Regions from separate parts of the Photobacterium gaetbulicola genome, predicted to be linked through region 1. Evidence: predicted binding sites of a transcription regulator. Region 1 holds the regulator's gene; each other region holds the start of a gene.
What was found. The regulator MetJ, encoded in region 1, represses methionine synthesis genes. The targets are predictions, from matches to a motif close to TTAGACNTNTANANGTCTAA.
Positions count from the first base shown of each region.

Region 2: the regulator MetJ is predicted to act here: its motif matches at 1,664-1,683, upstream of metN (methionine ABC transporter ATP-binding protein MetN).
Region 3: the regulator MetJ is predicted to act here: its motif matches at 1,747-1,766, upstream of metH (methionine synthase).
Region 4: the regulator MetJ is predicted to act here: its motif matches at 2,093-2,112, upstream of metK (methionine adenosyltransferase).

Region 1 covers NZ_PYME01000004.1:89,707-92,870, forward strand. Annotated here, with positions in the region: gene C9J03_RS04575 (bifunctional aspartate kinase/homoserine dehydrogenase II) at 1-206, opposite strand, end outside; gene C9J03_RS04580 (O-succinylhomoserine (thiol)-lyase) at 207-1,373, opposite strand; gene metJ (met regulon transcriptional regulator MetJ) at 1,551-1,868, shown strand; gene C9J03_RS04590 (malic enzyme-like NAD(P)-binding protein) at 1,970-3,164, opposite strand, start outside.
Region 2 covers NZ_PYME01000026.1:75,863-79,026, reverse strand. Annotated here, with positions in the region: gene C9J03_RS20235 (ABC transporter permease subunit) at 1-773, opposite strand, end outside; gene gmhB (D-glycero-beta-D-manno-heptose 1,7-bisphosphate 7-phosphatase) at 972-1,526, opposite strand; gene metN (methionine ABC transporter ATP-binding protein MetN) at 1,861-2,895, shown strand; gene C9J03_RS20220 (methionine ABC transporter permease) at 2,885-3,164, shown strand, end outside.
Region 3 covers NZ_PYME01000032.1:60,088-63,251, reverse strand. Annotated here, with positions in the region: gene metA (homoserine O-acetyltransferase MetA) at 1-272, shown strand, start outside; gene C9J03_RS22185 (cation:proton antiporter) at 339-1,622, opposite strand; gene metH (methionine synthase) at 1,827-3,164, shown strand, end outside.
Region 4 covers NZ_PYME01000049.1:15,886-19,049, forward strand. Annotated here, with positions in the region: gene C9J03_RS25810 (SprT family zinc-dependent metalloprotease) at 118-624, opposite strand; gene metK (methionine adenosyltransferase) at 858-2,012, opposite strand; gene tkt (transketolase) at 2,409-3,164, shown strand, end outside.

The DNA.
Region 1 (3,164 bases):
GCCTCGTGAGCCCGACGGCCGTCTTTCTCCAACAGCTCAAGCCACTCAATCAAACGGTTAGTGGTCTTGCCGGCCGCCGACACCACCACTAAATCACTCGCGCTCGAATACTCGCGCAAGATCTCCGCGACCCGCAGGTAGCACTGCGGATCAGCCAGGCTGCTCCCCCCGAACTTATGCAGCTGACGTGTTTCCAAAACGCTCATTTACACGCCCTCCGCCGCTAGGTTGAAGGCTTGTTCCAGATCGGCAATCAAGTCCTCGGGATCTTCAAGCCCTACCGACAGCCGCAGCAGAGACGGCTTCAAACCCGCTTCGGCCTGGGCCTCATCTGACATCGCACGATGGGTCATACTGGCCGGGTGGCAAATCAGGCTTTCGGTCCCGCCGAGCGATTCAGCCAATGAGAAACAGTTTAGCGCCTTCACAAACACCTCCAGCTGCGCCATGCTGCCCGCTATTTCAAAGCTCAGCATCGCCCCAAAGCCCTTCTGCTGCTTGAGGGCGATAGCATGGCCTGGGTGCTCCGGCTGGCTCGGGTGGTAAATCGTCCCCACCATCGGCTGCTGCTGGAGGTAGGCCAAGATCTGGCGGCTGTTTTCTTCGTGCATGCGCATTCTCGGCGCCAGTGTACGCAGGCCCCGCAGGGTCATATAGGCATCGAACGGCGCCCCGGTTGCACCGATACAGTTCGCCCACCAGGCGATCTCTTCGGCATGCTCTTGCTGCTTGGCGATCAGCACACCGCCGACCACATCCGAATGGCCGTTGATGTATTTGGTGGTGGAGTGGACAACAAAATCTGCCCCAAGGGCAATAGGCTGCTGGAGGATAGGAGACAGGAAAGTGTTGTCGACCGCGACCAGCGCGCCAACCTGCTTGGCCGCGGCACAAAGCTCAGCCACATCGACAATACGCAGCAGGGGGTTCGACGGGGTTTCCACCCAAATCAACTTGGGCTGCAGCGCCAGTGCATCGGCCAGGGCTGCCGGATCGGTCTGGTCGACAAAGCGGACTTTGAAATCGCCTTTCGCCGCCCGGGAATTGAACAGGCGGTAAGTACCGCCATAGCAATCATGGGGGGCAACAATCAAATCATCCGGCCCGATCAATGCAGAAGCCAGCAGGTTAATCGCCGCCGTTCCGCAGTTGGTTACGACGGCACCAGCCCCCCCTTCCAGCTCAGCCAGCGCATCGGCCAGCGTATTGCGGGTCGGGTTGCCAGAGCGGGAGTAATCATACTGTGGCACCTCGCCCAACTGCGCAAAACTATAGGTCGAGGTCAAATAGAGAGGGGGTACCACAGCATTGTACTGGGTATCAGATTCGATGCCGGTGCGAACAGCGACGGTGGCTAGCTTCTTGTCACACATAATTACTTTCCTTGTCAGGGCGGCCCTGGTGAATAACTTTTATGCAACAACATAACCACAAACAAAGAGGACGTCAACACTTCTAGACGTCTATATGTCTTTGCTTATGGCGGTAAATCCCGCTAAAATTCAGGCATACTATATTTCATCACTTTTATATCGCTGAGAAGGTAAAAAATGGCAGAGTGGAATGGCGAATACATCAGCCCTTACGCGGAACATGGTAAGAAAAACGAGCAAGTAAAAAAAATTACAGTTTCGATTCCATTGAAGGTACTGAAAATTCTGACCGACGAGCGTACCCGCCGCCAAGTCAATAACTTACGCCATGCTACCAACAGTGAGCTGCTGTGCGAGGCTTTCCTGCACGCCTACACCGGACAGCCGCTTCCTACTGATGACGACATCCGTAAAGACCGTCCAGACGACCTTCCGGCCGAAGCCAAGGCCCTGATGGAAGAGATGGGGATCAACTACGAAGACATTACCGAATAAGCCTATGTGCATTCGTCTGCGTCAATAATGCCACCGTATTTTGACGATAAAAAAACCAGCCTTGCGGCTGGTTTTTTCGTTTACGGTGCAATGTACGAAAATTATTTCGCTTCCATATAACCGGCTGGCATGTCGATTTGGGCCACGCCCGATTCCACGGCGGCTTGGGCTACGGCCTTGGCCACGCGTGGCAGAAGGCGAGGATCCATCGGCTTAGGAATGATGTAATCCGGGCCAAACTCCAGCTTGTCAGCACCGGCGGCGGCAATCACCTCAGCCGGTACCGGCTCTTTGGCCAGCGCCCGGATAGCATCCACCGCGGCCAGCTTCATCTCGTCATTGATCTCGCTGGCACGAACATCCAGGGCACCACGGAAAATGAACGGGAAGCAGATGACATTGTTAACCTGGTTCGGGTAGTCCGAACGGCCGGTCCCCATGATCAGATCATCGCGCACCGCATGGGCCAGCTCAGGCTTGATTTCCGGGTCCGGGTTAGAACACGCAAACACCACCGGTTTGTCTGCCATCAGCTTCAGCGCTTCCGGTGCCAGCAGATCCGGGCCTGATACCCCGACAAAGATATCGGCCCCTTCGATCACATCTTCCAAAGTACGCTTGTCAGTGTTGTTGGCGAACAGCTGCTTGTATTCGTTGATGTCGTCACGACGGGTATGGATCACGCCCTTGCGGTCAAGCATGTAGATCTTCTCGCGCTGGGCACCGCACTTGATAAGCAGCTCCATACACGCCACCGCCGCCGCACCGGCACCCAGGCAGACAATCACCGCTTCGCTGATCTTCTTGCCTTGGAGCTCCAGCGCATTGAGCATACCCGCTGCAGTCACAATCGCCGTACCGTGCTGATCATCATGGAACACCGGGACGTGGCAGCGCTCAATCAGGCGTTTTTCGATTTCGAAACAGTCAGGCGCCTTGATATCTTCCAGGTTGATACCGCCGAACGTATCGGCAATATTGGCAACCGTATCGACGAACTCATCAATCGTACGGTGCTTGACTTCGATATCGATCGAGTCAAGGCCAGCAAAACGCTTGAACAGCAAAGCCTTACCTTCCATCACAGGTTTTGAAGCCAATGGGCCAAGGTTGCCTAGACCCAGAATTGCCGTACCGTTGGTGATCACCGCAACCATGTTGCCCTTGCCGGTGTACTTGTAAACATTTTCCGCGTTTTGCGCGATTTCACGCACGGGCTCAGCAACACCCGGGCTGTAGGCAAGCGCGAGATCCTCTACGGTATTGGCCGGTTTGGTCAGCTCTACAGCAATTTTG
Region 2 (3,164 bases), on a different contig from region 1:
AGGGCATGCTTGCGAACCGCTTTTTTAAACGGCAACCCTTTGGCTATCGCCGTGCGGATATAGTCCGATGACAAGTTTTCCATCAGGTTATTTTTCATCGTCATCGTCAGGGTGGCGAAATCGCCGATCAAATAGCAGATCAGCGGTAGCACCGCATGCCACATTACGTCCTTGGCCCGCTCGAAAAAACTACCGTGGTCATCGAAGTCCTCACCGACGAAGCCGCCCATCGGGAACCATTCCAGGTGATAACTGAATAAGGTGATCAGCAGGACACCGACCACATAGCCGGGCAAGGCATAGCCGATAAAAATTAGGATCGAGGAGCCCGAATCAAACACCGAGCCATGTTTGAGAGCCTTGTAGTAACCCAGAGGTATCGAAATAAAATAGCTGATGAAGAACGTCATGCCGCCATAGAACAAGGAGATGGGTAGTCGCTCGGCAATCATCTCGGCAACCGGCTCGTAATAGCGGGTTGATTCGCCAAAATCCAAGACCATCAGCTTACCAAGCCATTCGGTATAAGCTTCCAGTACCGGCTTATCCAGGCCGTAGAAGGCATTGAGCTCGGCAATTTGATCTTCAGACAATGCAGAGTTGCCTCCGGCAGAAGCCGTGGCAGCCACACCATCACCTTGCGCCTGCATATTGGCCAGCATGCGCTCCACCGGCCCTCCGGGAACAAACCGGGTGATGGTGAAAATCAGGATAGTGATCCCCAGAAACGTCGGGACGACCAATACCAGCCGACGTAGAAAATATGACAGCATGTTTTAACGGCTCCATGTCAAACAGGCACGATGCGCCATTCCCACTGGCATCTATTCACACGAGGCAGGAAACCAGCTCGAAAACGCCACGCTCATATTAACTTTATATTAACAATCAGAGAGAGGTAGAGCTTTGACATGAAAAAATAAAACAAAGGCCGCGAATGCGGCCTTGGTAACAAGAGGATAGGTGCAGGATTATTGTGCTGCCAGCCAAGCTGGCACATCGGCCACGCTGTCGAGTACGGCGTCAGCCAGTTGTTCACCTTCGGTGGTGACTGGCTTGCCAGTACGCACCAGGATTTTGGTGCCGACTTCGGCTGCCTCGGCCGCTTTTATGTCATCGGCCTTATCACCGATCATCACCGAGCTGGCCATATCAATCTTGAGGAAGTCACGGGCTGAGATAAACATACCTGGCTTTGGTTTGCGGCAGTTGCAATCCTGAAGATAATCGCCTTTCCCCTCCGTCGGGTGGTGCGGACAGTAATAAATACCATCGAACTCCACGCCATTATCAACAAAGTTCCAGTCCATCCACTCGGTCAGGGTCAAGAACTCATCTTCGGTGTACATACCTCGGGCAATACCGGCCTGGTTGGTCACCAACACCAACATATACCCCATCGCCTTAAGTTTCTTACAGGCTTCAAACACCCCCTCGACATATTCAAAATCGTCGGTGGTATGCACGTAGCCGTGATCGATGTTAATCACGCCATCACGGTCAATAAAAACTGCTGGTTTGGCCAAGCGTCAGCCCTCTGTCTCGCTGTATTCGTTATGCCCCAAATTATGGCACGGCTAGCAATGGGATTCACCTGTTTCTCTAAGGCCCTGTCGCCAAAGCAAACAAAAAAGCCTTACCCTCACCATGGCTATAAAGACATTTAGACGTCCAGACGTAAAAATATCTATTGACTTCATTTATGTTAGCCCATAGCATCAAAGCCATAGATGCAATTGGCAGACAGAGCTCTCGCATCAAGAAAATAATGCAAATGCAACACACAACATAACAATATACCGGTCGCAGCCATTGATGGGCGTGCCCGTCATCAACACGGTATAGGATTTGGGAAATACGATGATAGAAATAAACAGAGTCAATAAAGTCTTCTATCAAGGGGCCAAGGCGATCCACGCTCTGCGTGAAATCAACCTGACCATTGAGCAAGGCACCATTTTCGGGGTGATTGGTTCTTCCGGTGCCGGTAAAAGTACCCTGATCCGCTGTGTTAACCTGCTTGAACGCCCAACCAGCGGTCACGTCATTGTGGACGGCATCGACCTGACCCAGCTATCAAACCAAGAGCTGACCCAGGCCCGTCGCAAAATCGGCATGATTTTCCAGCACTTCAACCTGCTGTCATCCCGTACCGTATTCGACAACGTTGCACTGCCTCTCGAGCTGGCCGGCACCAGCAAGTCCGCCATCAAAGCCAAGGTCGATGAGCTGCTTGAGCTGGTCGGTTTGGCCGACAAGCGCGAGTCCTACCCATCCAACTTGAGTGGCGGCCAGAAGCAGCGTGTGGCCATTGCCCGAGCACTGGCCTCCGATCCCAAAGTACTGCTGTGTGACGAAGCCACCAGCGCCCTTGACCCGGCAACGACCCAGTCTATCTTGACTCTGCTCAAAGAGATCAACCGCAAGCTCAACCTGACTATTTTGCTGATCACCCATGAGATGGATGTGGTCAAAAGCATCTGCTCGGAAGTGGCGATCATCGGAGACGGTGAACTGGTCGAGAAAGGCCCGGTCGGTGATATCTTCGCCCACCCGAAAACCGAACTGGCACGCGAGTTCATCCGCTCGACGTTGGATCTTTCCATTCCGGAAGACTACCGGGCTCGCATGGTTGAAACCCGCATTGAAAACAGCTACCCGCTGATCCGTCTTGAATTTACCGGTGCGTCGGTCGATGCCCCGCTGATCTCCCAGGTGGCTCGCGAGTTCAACATTGACATCAGTATCTTGAGCTCAGACATGGATTACGCCGGCGGCGTCAAGTTTGGCCTGATGCTGGCCGAATTCTTCGGTACCGAACAAGCGGCAGAACAAGCCATTAACTTCCTTCGCGATCACAAAGTAAATGTAGAGGTATTGGGCTATGTTGCTTGATTCAATTACCACCTGGTGGACCCAGAACGAACGTTTGGTTGATCTGCTGATCGACGCCCTCGGCCAAACCCTGGTCATGGTCTTTGCCTCTGGCCTGATCGGCTTTTTGATCGGGATCCCGGTAGGGGTTGCCCTGCACCTGACCAAAAACAACGGCCTGCTGGCCAACCCAGTGCTCAACAAAGCGCTGGGGATCGTGACCAATATCGGCCGCTCGATCCCATTTATTATCCTGCTGGTCGCGATCATCCCGTTTACCCGATTTGTGG
Region 3 (3,164 bases), on a different contig from region 1:
CCAAGGACAAGCGTAATGTCTTTGTCACTGGCCACCCTGAATACGATGTCGATACCTTACATAATGAATATGTGCGGGATGTCGGTGAAGGGATGGAGCCCAATGTGCCGGTCAACTACTACCCAGACAATAACCCGGGCAACCCGCCGATTGCCAGTTGGCGCAGTCATGGCCACCTGCTGTTTTCTAACTGGCTTAATTACTGTGTTTACCAGCAGACACCTTACGATTTGGAACACTTCTCGGAAGCCAATTTCACCAAGGATGAATAGCCTATAAGGGCGAAAAAAAAAGACCTGCGTTATGCAGGTCTTTTTTGTATCCGCCTCAGTCGATTATCAGGCGTTGTTCTCAGCTTCCCACAGCTTGGCCTTGTGGATCAGCGGCGTGATTGTTGAGCCCTGGACCAATATCGAGAACACCACGACCGAATAGGTCATTACCAGCATGATTTCACGGACGTCGATGTTTTTATCCGGGATCACCATAACACCGGCCGGAATAGCCATTGCCATGGCGAGGGCAAGGCCGCCTCGCAGGCCACCCCAAGTGAGGATCTTGACGGATAACGGGTTGTAGTCACGATAGCGCTGGAAGCCGGCGTAAGAGAGTTTGATACTGAGGAAGCGGCTCAGTAGAACCAATGGCACCGCAATTACCATCAGTATCCAGTCTTCTTGGTGGAAGCTAAATTGCAGCATACTCATACCAATTAACAGGAACAGTACGCCGTTGAGGAACTCATCGACCAGCTCCCAGAAGTGATCGAGGTGATCTTCACTTTCTTTGGAAAAGCCAATATAGCGTGTCCAGTTACCGATCATGATGCCTGATACCACCATGGCCAGAGGGCCTGAAACATGAATAACGTCGGCGAAGACATAACCTGCGGTTGGGACACCCAAGGTCAGTAGTAGCTCCATCGAGTGGTCGTTGGTCGAGCTGATGAGGTAGTGGAAGATCAGGCCAAGGGCGAAGCCGTAGGCAATGCCACCGATAGCTTCTTGCACGAATAGCTGGCCGACGCCAAGAACGGTAGGGGCTTCGTTACCGAAAGCGATGGTAAATAGGGTAACGAAAATGACTAGGCCGAAGCCGTCATTGAATAGTGATTCGCCCTCAATTTGGGTTGAGATGCGTTTTGGCGCATCGAGTTTTTTGACAATGGCAAGGACGGCAATCGGGTCGGTCGGGGAGATCAGCGAGCCGAAGATCAGGCAGTATATCAGATCAAGCGGGATGCCGAGCGTCTGGCAAATACCCCATAGGGAAAATCCGATAAAAAAGGTCGAGAACAAGGTTGCGGCGAGTGCCAGCGTGGTGATTTCCCATTTTTGGTCTTCCAGGTGGGGCAGTTTGATCCCAAGGCCACCGGCAAACAGCAAGAAGCCCAGGATCCCTTTGAGTAGGAAATTTTCAAAGTTGATTTCGCCAAGCTGGGCAGCGGCAACGTCCTCTAGATGGAACCAGCCGTTTTGCCCGGCAACGATGATGCCCAGCGATAGTACCAATGCCCCCGCAGTGATGGCGATAGTGGTCTGCATTTTTCCTATTTTGCTGTTTATAAAAGCGATCAGCATCGCTGCTGCCGCCAGAAAACAGAGGGTGCTGTAAACTGACATCCCATGACCTCGATGATAGTTGAAAGTAAAGCTGAAAATTGTGTCAAAATATAAATCTATCATTGTCCGATAGCTATCATTAATTTCATTCCAATGAGTTAAAATTTAATCAACGAAAAGCCCTTTAGACGTCTAGATTTCCATTTCTGCTATGGTAGGATGTGAATTAGCTGTGACATTAGAAAAGGAAGTAAAGCGGTGTTGATGGGCAAGGATTTACTAAATAAACGCTTGGCTGAGCAGATCCTGATCATTGATGGTGGCATGGGCACCATGATCCAGGGCTATAAGCTGGAAGAGCAAGATTACCGTGGTCAGCGTTTTGCCGATTGGCATATGGACCTCAAAGGTAATAACGACTTACTGGTACTGACACAACCGCAATTGATCAAGGAGATCCATGCCTCGTATCTAGAGGCGGGGGCCGATATCCTTGAAACCAATACCTTCAACGCAACGACCATTGCGATGGCCGATTACGAGATGGAAGCGTTGAGTGCCGAGATCAACCTCGAGGCCGCAAAGCTGGCCCGCCAAGTGGCCGATGAGTGGACGGCAAAGACGCCGGATAAACCACGTTTTGTCGCAGGGGTACTGGGGCCAACCAACCGTACCTGTTCTATCTCGCCGGATGTCAATGATCCCGGCTTTCGTAATATCAGCTTCGATCAGTTGGTAGAGGCTTATGCCGAGTCAACCCGGGCTTTGATCGAGGGCGGATCGGATATCATTCTTATCGAAACCATTTTCGATACGCTCAATGCCAAGGCCTGTGCGTTCGCAGTAGAAACCGTGTTTGAAGAGTTGGGTTACGCTTTGCCGGTGATGATTTCAGGTACCATCACCGATGCCTCAGGCCGAACCCTATCGGGCCAGACAACCGAAGCGTTCTACAATGCGCTTCGCCATGTCAATCCTATTTCCTTTGGCCTTAACTGTGCGCTGGGGCCAGATGAGCTGCGCCAATATGTCGAGGAGTTGTCGCGCATCTCCGAGTGCGCGGTCTCAGCCCACCCAAATGCCGGCCTGCCGAATGCTTTCGGTGAATATGATCTGTCGCCAGAGGAAATGGCGGTGCATATCAAGGAGTGGGCGCAAAGCGGCTTCCTGAATTTGGTCGGAGGCTGTTGTGGTACCACGCCTGAACATATTCGCCGGATGGCTGAAGCGGTAGTAAACATTGCTCCGCGCACCTTGCCCGAATTACCTGTCGCTTGTCGTCTCTCGGGCCTTGAGCCGCTGACCATTGAAAAGGATACGCTGTTCGTCAATGTGGGTGAGCGGACCAACGTGACCGGCTCTGCCCGGTTTAAGCGCCTGATCAAAGAAGAGCTGTACGATGAAGCCTTGGAAGTCGCCCGCCAGCAGGTTGAAAACGGTGCCCAGATCATCGATATCAATATGGATGAAGGGATGCTGGACGCCGAGGCGTGTATGGTGCGCTTCCTCAAGCTGTGTGCTTCCGAGCCTGAGATTTCCAAAGTACCGATTATGGTCGACTCCTCGAAGTGGGAAGTGATCGAGGCGGGCCTTAAATGTATC
Region 4 (3,164 bases), on a different contig from region 1:
TATCTCGTAACCCGTTGGTTGTCATCTGGCTGCATTATATCAACTCTCCAGCTGATTGCAGGCGGTTGGTAATTAGATGGACGCTGGATAGACGAAAAACAAGGGCAAGAGGGAAATTTAGCCGCGAGTCGATAATCGCCCTTGCTGCTGGAAGGTCAGGGTATCCCCGCATTGGCGACAGCGGTAATGGGCTTGGCCGCGTTGGACTTTATTGTGACGGCGAACCGTCATGTGATGTTCGCTGCACTGGCAGCGGTAGAGAAAAGTCTGGCCCTGTACCGAGCTGACATCAAAGCTGTGGGTGGTGCGCGGCGTAACGCCGAACACTTCCTGCATGATAACCTGCCATTCCCTGCCATGCGGGCGAACCTTGCCAAACAGTTTGAACACCACCAGGTGGGCCACTTCGTGCGGTACCACTTCATTGAGGAAGGCCTCTGGGTTCTCTTTTAGCAGTACCGGATTGAAGCGTACCTCCCAGCCTTGTAATCGGGCACTGCCGGCAATCTTGCCGCGCTGGGTAAAGCGGACTTCGGGCATCGAGAGCCGTTTATTGAGGCGCCGGTTGGCCTGGGCAATACATTGCTTAACGCGATCAATCACTTGGTATTGCAAAGTGGTCATGTTCTTTCCAAGGCAGGATGGTGGAGCTGGGGAGTATAGGTGGAAGAGCGGCGGGAGGGAAGAGCGGCCCTAGGCACGGGGTTCTAGGAAAAGCGAAAACGAGGTCCTTGGAAGAGCTTGACATCGATTAGCTAGTAGAAACGCTTTTGGACCCAGGACCCAACTTTTAAAAACAAAAAAGGAAGCCGAAGCTTCCTTTTTGCAACCAGACTGTATCTGACAAACTTAGGCGCTTACTTGATGTTAGCGAAGTCGCGTAGGATGTCAGCTTTGTCAGTTTTTTCCCAAGGGAACTCTTCACGACCGAAGTGACCGTATGCCGCAGTCTTCTTGTACATTGGCTTAAGCAGATCAAGCATTTCGATCAGGCCGTATGGGCGTAGGTCGAAGTGCTGGCGTACTGCTTCTACGATGATGTCGTGAGAAACTTTTTCAGTACCGAATGTTTCGATCATGATAGATGTTGGATCAGCAACACCGATTGCGTAAGAAAGCTGGATTTCACAACGGTCAGCCATGCCAGCCGCGATGATGTTCTTCGCTACGTAGCGTGCTGCGTAGGCTGCAGAGCGGTCAACTTTCGATGGATCTTTACCAGAGAATGCACCGCCACCGTGACGAGCTGCGCCGCCGTAGGTATCAACGATGATCTTACGACCAGTCAGACCACAGTCACCCATTGGGCCACCGATAACGAAACGGCCGGTTGGGTTGATGAAGTACTTGGTGTCTTTGTTCAGCCACTCAGCAGGCAGTACTGGCTTGATGATTTCTTCCATTACTGCTTCTTGCAGTACTGGTAGCTCAATGCTGTCGCAGTGCTGGGTAGAAAGTACTACCGCATCGATACCAACGATTTTGCCTTGGTCGTAGGCAAACGTCACCTGGCTTTTCGCATCTGGACGAAGCCAAGGCAGGGCACCGTTCTTACGGACTTTTGCTTGGCGCTCTACCAGGCGGTGAGCGTATGTCACAGGCGCTGGCATCAGTACGTCAGTTTCGTTGGTCGCGTAACCGAACATGATACCCTGGTCACCAGCACCCAGCTCGCGTGGGTCTTCACGGTCAACACCCTGGTTGATGTCTGGAGACTGCTTACCGATTGCGCTTAGTACCGCACAAGAGTTAGCGTCGAAGCCCATGTCAGAGTGTACATAACCGATTTCACGGACGGTTTCGCGAGTTAGCTCTTCGATATCAACCCAAGCAGAGGTCGTGATTTCACCACCAACCATTACCATACCGGTTTTTACGTAAGTCTCACACGCAACACGTGCTTTCGGATCTTGCTCTAAGATCGCATCCAATACTGCATCTGAAATCTGATCAGCAATTTTATCTGGATGACCTTCTGATACTGACTCAGAAGTAAACAGGTGCTTCGACATGAGCGCTCCCATAAATATATGTGTTAGTTGATGTTGTCGGGCTCTTAAACCATGTTTGATGGTCACATACTTGCATACGGTTATACGTTTGTATGTATAGAGCTACCTCCGTCTAGACGGCTATAATACCTTTTGCTGGGTGAAAATCAACATTGTAAAAAGTAGGGTCACTCGCAAAAAAGTAAGGCAAACGTTTACCCCGTAACGCTTTTATTACAGCGAGTTGGCACCGTTTTCGGTTCATGATCTTGATATAGAACTTATTTTTCGAAGGAAATCGTTTGCAGTTATGGCCCAGTCTTTGCGACAATACCCGCCCGCCGAACTGCGGCTAGCCTGAACCAACGACGGTAAAGGTAGCCCAATATTCAACGTCTACGAATTTCTGGAGCAGACATGTCTTCTCGTAAAGATCTTGCTAATGCAATCCGTGCCCTAAGCATGGACGGTGTTCAACAAGCTAACTCTGGCCACCCGGGTGCACCTATGGGTATGGCTGATATCGCTGAAGTACTGTGGCGTGGCCACATGAACCACAACCCACAGAATCCTGAGTGGGCTGATCGCGACCGTTTCATCCTGTCGAACGGCCATGGTTCAATGCTGATTTACTCTCTGCTTCACCTGACCGGTTACGATCTGTCTATCGACGATCTGAAAAACTTCCGCCAGCTACACTCGAAAACACCGGGTCACCCAGAATACGGTTACGCACCGGGTGTTGAAACAACGACTGGTCCTCTAGGCCAGGGCATCACTAACGGTGTGGGCATGGCGATGGCAGAAAAAGCCCTTGCTGCTCAGTTCAACCGTGACGGCCACGACATCGTCGACCACTATACTTACGTGTTCATGGGTGACGGCTGCCTGATGGAAGGTATCTCTCATGAAGCGTGCTCGCTTGCGGGCACTCTAGGCCTTGGCAAGCTAATCGCGTTCTGGGATGACAACGGCATCTCAATCGACGGTGAAGTTGAAGGCTGGTTCTCTGACGATACACCTAAGCGTTTCGAAGCCTACGGCTGGCACGTTATTCCAGCAGTAGACGGCCACGATGCAGACGCTATCAACGCGGCTATCGAAGCGGCTAAAGCCGATCCGCGTCCGACGCTGATCTGTACCAAGACGATCATCGGTTTCGGTTCACCAAAC